DNA from 2 places in the Nonomuraea sp. NPDC050394 genome. Region 1 is predicted to be linked to the other one. Evidence: riboswitches for the same ligand, from Rfam matches in the RefSeq annotation. Region 1 holds a riboswitch; the other holds the start of a gene.
What was found. A riboswitch is a leader RNA that binds a small molecule or an ion and turns the genes downstream of it on or off. The one in region 1 is predicted to bind S-adenosylmethionine.
Positions count from the first base shown of each region.

Region 2: another riboswitch for S-adenosylmethionine. It lies ahead of ACIBKY_RS44915 (aminotransferase class V-fold PLP-dependent enzyme); the one in region 1 lies ahead of thrC (threonine synthase).

Region 1 is NZ_JBITIO010000036.1:27,732-31,131, forward strand. It holds gene ACIBKY_RS55025 (trehalose-6-phosphate synthase) at 1-759, opposite strand, end outside; gene ACIBKY_RS55030 (RNA polymerase sigma factor) at 790-1,344, shown strand; SAM riboswitch class I at 1,424-1,563, shown strand; gene thrC (threonine synthase) at 1,577-2,806, shown strand; gene ACIBKY_RS55040 (MoaD/ThiS family protein) at 2,822-3,097, shown strand; gene ACIBKY_RS55045 (cold-shock protein) at 3,329-3,400, shown strand, end outside.
Region 2 is NZ_JBITIO010000017.1:61,073-64,472, forward strand. It holds gene ACIBKY_RS44910 (DoxX family membrane protein) at 85-876, shown strand; gene ACIBKY_RS44915 (aminotransferase class V-fold PLP-dependent enzyme) at 988-2,286, opposite strand; SAM riboswitch class IV at 2,330-2,445, opposite strand; gene ACIBKY_RS44920 (TerC family protein) at 2,709-3,400, shown strand, end outside.

The sequences.
Region 1 (3,400 bases):
CTCGCCGTCGACGCCGAGCGCGTGCACGCCGATCCTGGTCGTGCGGCCCTCGTGGGTGACGCCGCGCGCGTCCACCCGGGCGCCCAGCAGGGCCGCGCAGCAGTCGGTGAACGCCCGCGCCCACCGCTCGGTGAGGAACCCGGCGTGATCGGCTCCCAGAATGCCTTCCAGGACCTCACGGGCCACCTCGTCGGGCAGCAGCGCGAAGTACTCCGGCGGGGCCCAGGGGGTGTGGCTGAAATGCGCGATGCGCAGGTCGGGGCGCTCGGCGCGGAGCATGGCCGGGGTGAGGGTCAGGTGGTAGTCCTGCACCATCACCCGCGCCTCGTGCCCGGCCTCCTCGGCCAGCGCCAGCGCGAAGGCGCCGTTGTAGTCGCGGTAGGACTCCCACTCGCGCTGGAACCTGGTGCCGAAGTGCGGGGAGTTGGGGATGTCGTAGAGCAGGTGGTTGACGAACCACAGCGTGGAGTTGGCCACGGCGTTGTAGGCGCGGTGGAAGGTCGCGGGGGCGATGTCCAGCATGCGCAGCGACCCGGTGTCGTAGCCGGCCTGGTCGAGGCGGCCGCCGGGAGCCTGCCGTACGGCGCTGCGGTCGCCGTCGGAAAGGGCCGCGCAGACCCACAGCACGCCCTCGTCCTTCGCCACGCCGGAAAGGCCGGAGACCAGTCCGCCGCCACCGCGTTTCATGGTGAGTTCACCGTCGTCGGAGACGGTGAAGGAGACAGGACCGCGGTTCGAGGCGACCAGGACGCTGTTCATTTAACTATCCTCCGCTCATAGGATCCCGCTATGGCGCTTGATGAGCTAACCGAGGAACTGGCCCGCTCCGCAGCCGCTGGAGATCATCGCGCACTCGGCGAGCTCTTGCGGCGGATCGAGCCACACGTACTCCGCCACTGCGCGCGAATCCTGCCCTATCACCAGGACGCGGAGGAGGCCTGCCAGGACACCCTGCTGGCCGTCGCGCGCAACATCGGCCGCTTCGAGGGCAGGGCGCGCTTCAGCACGTGGCTGCACATCGTGACGGCCAACTGCGCCCGCACGACCTACCGCTCGCTGAAGCGGCGGGCGGCCGAGCAGAGCTCCGACGAGCTGCCCACGCAGAAGCCGGACGTGGCCCGGGTGAGCGTGATCGCGGGCTCGCGCCTGGACCTGCTCGACGCGATGGAGGCGCTGGAGGCGTCCAAGCCCGACCTGGCGCAGGCGCTCGTGCTGCGTGACATCGTGCAGCTCGACTACAACGAGGTGGCCGAACAGCTCGGCATCCCGCTCGGCACCGCGAAATCCCGCATCCACCAGGCGCGCAAGTACGTGCAGGGCGTGCTCGGGGAGGACTATCGGTGAGACGGATTGTCTCACCGGTCGAGATGGGTGGGCAACCGATCCGCTTGACCAGGTAGAGTCCTTTTCGACAACTACATATTGCTCATCCAGAGGGGTGGAGGGACCGGCCCTGCGAAGCCCCGGCAACCCTCCCGGATTGTGACTCGCACCCGCGAGGCCGACCGGGACAAGGTGCCAATTCCGGTCTGTGGTCAAGGTGGCCGCAGGCGAAGATGAGGGAAGGCCTCGCTTCATGTCGCTCGACTTCGGTCCTGCTGTAGCTCTCTCCTGCCGCGAGTGCGGCACCCGCTATGACCTCGGCCCCAGTTTCGCGTGCCTGGAGTGTTTCGGGCCACTCGAAGTGGCCTATGACTTCGGTACGGTGACCCGCTCGCGCATCGAGTCCGGACCGACCAACATCTGGCGTTACCAGGCGCTCCTGCCGGTCCCCGTGGACGTGGCGGCCAAGCAGAACATGAACCCCGGCTGGACCAAGCTGGTCAAGGCCGGCAACCTCGGCCGCGCGCTCGGCATCAAGTCGCTGCACATCAAGGACGACTCCGGCAATCCCACCCACTCCTTCAAGGACCGTGTGGTGGCCATCGCCGTCGAGGCGGCCCGCAACTTCGGCTTCCACACCCTGTCCTGCTCCTCCACCGGCAACCTGGCCGGCGCGGTCACCGCGGCCGCCGCCAGGGCCGGGCTCGACGCGTGCGTCTTCATCCCCGCCGACCTGGAGCAGGCCAAGATCGCCATGGCCCGGGTGTTCGGCGGCAGGCTGGTCGGCATCGAGGGCACCTACGACGAGGTCAACCGCTTCTGCTCCGAGCTCATCGGCGACCCGCTGGGCGACAAGTGGGGCTTCGTCAACGTGAACCTGCGGCCGTACTACGCCGAGGGGTCCAAGACGCTGGCCTACGAGATCGCCGAGCAGCTCGGGTGGAGGCTGCCCGAGCAGATCGTCATCCCGATCGCCTCCGGCTCCCAGCTCACCAAGATCGACAAGGGCTTCAAGGAACTCGTGGCGCTCGGGCTGGTCGAGGACACGCCCTACAAGGTGTTCGGGGCCCAGGCGCTCGGCTGCTCGCCGGTGTCGGCGGCGTACAAGGCCGGGCACGACGTGGTCCAGCCGGTCAAGCCGGACACCATCGCCAAGTCGCTGGCCATCGGGAACCCGGCTGACGGGCCGTACGTGCTCGACATCGCCCGCCGTACGGGAGGGGCGGTGGAAGACGTCACCGACGCCGAGATCGTCGCGGCCATCAAGCTCCTGGCCTCCACGGAGGGCATCTTCGCCGAGACCGCGGGCGGCGTCACCGTGGGCGTGCTCAAGAAGCTGGTGGAAAACGGCACGCTGGATCCCGAGGCGGAAACGGTCGTGCTGAACACCGGCGATGGCCTCAAGACCCTTGACGCGGTGTCGTCGATCGCCGAACCCACCGCTGTCATCCGGCCCTCTCTCGACGCGTTCCGCGCCATCTGAAAGGAAGTTTAAGGCATGAGCGTTTCTGTACGGATTCCCACCATTCTGCGCACCTACACGGGTGGTAACGCGGAGGTCAGTGGCGAGGGTGCGACGCTGCGCGAGGTCCTTCAGAAGCTGGACAGCGACTACCCGGGGATCGGTGCCCGAATTCTCGATGAATCGGGCAAGATTCGGCGTTTTGTCAACGTTTACGTGGGGCAAGAGGACGTCCGATTCGCCGAGGGGCTCGACACCGCGGCCCCCGAGGGGAGCGAGATCTCCATCATCCCCGCGGTAGCCGGAGGCTAACGCTTCGCACACTCTTAGCACTGGGGCACCTCTTCGGAGGTGCCCTTCCCATTTCTGGAAAATTCAACTCTTCGAAGGATGAAATAGGCAGTTTTCAGATTGACTCTGTTGCCCAACGGCATGCCACAGGTATGGTCGAGGGCGATCGCCGCCAGTTTTTCGGTAAAAGCGGCGAACGCGGATCTCGCGGAGGAATGGGCGGGATCCAGAGCCCAGTAAGAGGAGTCGGAAGTGGCGCAGGGCACCGTCAAGTGGTTCAACGCGGACAAGGGCTACGGTTTCATCGCGGTAGACGGTGGTAAG
Region 2 (3,400 bases), on a different contig from region 1:
ACGGGCCGTTCAAGAGACGGTATGGGGAGGAGTCGCAGGTCAGAGGGGTGGGGGACAATTACCACAACGGGGGGAGAAACCACCATGAAGCTAGCTTTCGACCTAGCTGCCCTGATCTCGCGAGTGACCATCGGCGTGATCTTCGTGGCCCACGGGTGGCAGAAATGGCAGAACGGACTGGGACCGACGTCACAGATGTTCACCCAGTCCGGCGTGCCCCAACCCGAGCTCGCGGCCGGATTCACGACCGTGGCCGAGCTCGTGGGCGGCAGTTTCCTGATCATCGGACTGCTGACCCGCCTGGCCGCGCTGGCCCTGCTGTGCGTGAGCCTGGGCGCGATCATCTTCGTCCACGGCAAGAACGGCATCTTCGTCACCGACCTGGGCTGGGAGCTCGTCGGGGCGCTGGGCGCGGCCTGCCTGCTCCTGCTGGCCGTCGGGGCCGGCCGGATCAGCGTCGACAGCATCGCCCGCACGATCCTGAGCAGGCGCGCGGCCGACCAGACGCTGCCGGAGTCGACCGGGAGCACGACGACCACGACCATGCCCACGAACGTCCGCACCGTGCGGGACGTGCCGCGCACCGAGACCGAGCCGTCCGGCACCGGGACTGATTCGCCCCGCAACGGGACGGAGCCACCGCGCCCAGGGGCGCAGCCGCCGGGGACAGGAGATCAGCCGCCGGGCAACGGGACGGAGGCGCCGCGCGTCGGGACGGAGGCGCCCGGCAACGGGACGGAGCCGCGCGCCGACGTGCCGCGCCAGTCCACGCCGCCGCCCGCCACGGGCAGCGGCGCGGCCCTGAGCGACGACGACATGAAGGCGCTCGACGCGCTGATGTCCGACGACCAGCCGAGGAAGAACCCGCCTGAGTGACGCCTGACCCGCAGTGAGGACTCCGCCTGGGTGACGCCCCTGACTGGGGCGGTGAGGACTCCGCCCGGGTGACGCCTGACCCTCGCGGTGAGGACTCCGCCTGGGTGACGCCTAACGAGCCGTGAGGTCCCGCAGCGCGGTGATGAGCCGGTCGACGTGCTCGTCGGTGGTGCCGATGCCGATCGAGGCGCGCACAGCGGACGCCGTCCCGTCCTCACAACCCCCGTCGGCGGTGCCCAGGAGGTGCCGCACGAACGGGTGCGCGCAGAACTTGCCGTCGCGTACGCCGATCCCGTACTCGCCGGACAGCGCCTCGGCGACCTCGCGCGCGCTGTAGCCGTCCACGACGAAGGAGACGATGCCCACACGCGGGTGGTCGGGACCCCACAGCGACAGCTCCCGCACGCCCTCGATCGAGGCCAGGCCGTCGCGCAGCCGTGCGATCAGCCGCTCCTCCTCGATGACCAGCGGCGCCCAGCCGGTCGCGCTCAGCGCGTCGCACGCCGCCGCCAGCGCGATCGCGCCGATCACGTTCGGGGTGCCGGCCTCGTGCCGGGGCTCGGGGTCGTCGTGCCACTCGGTGGACTCCTCGTCCGCGCCGACCGACTTCACCGCGCCGCCACCCTTGAGGTACGGCTCGCCGCTCGCCAGCCAGTCACGGCGCCCGATCAGCACACCGGCGCCGAACGGCGCGTACAGCTTGTGGCCGGAGAAGACGACGTAGTCCAGGTCCAGGGCGGTCAGGTTGAGCTGGCGGTGCGGGACGAGCTGGGCGGCGTCGACCAGGATGCGGGCGCCGTGCCGGTGGGCGATGTGCGCGAGGGCGGCGATGGGCCACAGCTCGCCGGTGACGTTGGAGGCCGCGGTGACGACGAGCAGCTTGGGGCCGGAGATGGCGGCGAGGGCCTCGTCGGCCTGGCGGACGGCTTCGCCGGGGAAGGCGGGCGGCGCCAGCCGTACCGTCTTGTCCCAGGGGAGCAGCGAGGCGTGGTGCTCGCTGTCGAAGACCACGGTGGTGGTGCCCGCTGGCAGGACGCCGGCCAGCAGGTTCGTGGCGTCGGTGGTGTTGCGGGTGAAGATGACCGCGTCGTCGGGGCGGGCGCCGGCGAAGGCGCGGACGGTGTGGCGGGCCTGCTCGTAGCGGGCGGTGGTGAGCTGGGAGGCGTAGCCGGCGCCGCGGTGCACGCTGGAGTAGGCCGGGAGCGCGGCGGTGACGGCGGCGCTGACCGGCTCCAGACAGGGTGCGCTGGCGGCGTAGTCGAGGTTGGCGTAACCGACCAGCTTGCCGCCCTTGACCGGAACTTCCAGGTCGGCGCCGAGGACGGCCGGGATGGCGCGTGCCTCGCCGTGCTGGGGCTGCCGCGCCTGGGTCTGGGCGGGGACGGAGCTGAAGATGGTCAGGGTGGACACGGCGAATCTCCTGGGGTCGTCGGGACCCCTGGAATCGCCACGGAGCCCGCGCTTGCCCGCCACACCTCGTGACGGACCAGGTCCTCACCCGGGGCACCCCGCCGCGGACGCGAGGGTTGCCGGCCAGCTAGCCGGGGCTTGTCGCTGGCACTCATGACCTACACGCAGCACTATAAGCGACACCCGGCCATAAATAGCAACCCCTTGGAACGCCCGGCAGCGAGATCTCCCTCTCCTCCACGAGGAAACGGGAGGGCGTCAGAGCCGGGTGTCCCTAACGCCACGGCCCGTCGTTGACCACTCCAAGCGGGTGGATCATCCCAGGCCAGCGCCATTTCCGAACTACTAAGGAGGATCGTGAACTTCTGCGGGGGTTAGGTCGTTGGTACCGGGAGATAGTTCCCGACAACGGAGGTGCGGAGATGTGGGACTGGGTAAGCAACCCGGAGATCTGGATCGGGTTCTTCACCCTGGTCGCCCTGGAGATCGTCCTGGGGATCGACAACATCATCTTCATCTCGATCCTCGCCGGGAAACTCCCTGAGCACCAGCGCGACCGGGCCCGGGTGCTCGGCCTGGCCGCCGCGCTCATCAGCCGGCTGCTCCTGCTGCTCGCCCTGTCGTGGGTGGTCAGGCTGACCGAGCCCTTGTTCGCCGTCTTCGGCCATGACATATCCGGCCGGGACCTGATCCTCATCCTCGGTGGCCTGTTCCTGCTGGCCAAGAGCGTCACCGAGATCGGCCACAGCATGGAGCTGAAGGGCGACAACGGCAAGCCGCGCAAGGTCGCCTCGTTCGCCTCGGTGATCATCCAGATCATGATCCTGGACATCGTCTTCTCGCTCGACTCGGTCATCACCGCGGTCGGCATGGTGAACGAACTGGGCGTCATGGTCGCGGCGGTGATCGTGTCGGTGCTGGTCATGCTGTTCGCCTCCGGCCCGATCAGCCGCTTCGTGGACAAGCACCCCAGCATCAAGATGCTGGCCCTGTCCTTCCTGGTGCTGATCGGCGTGGTGCTTCTCGCGGAGGGCTTCGGCCAGCACATCTCCAAGGGCTACATCTACTTCGCGATGGCCTTCTCGGTCATCGTCGAACTGCTCAACATCAGGAT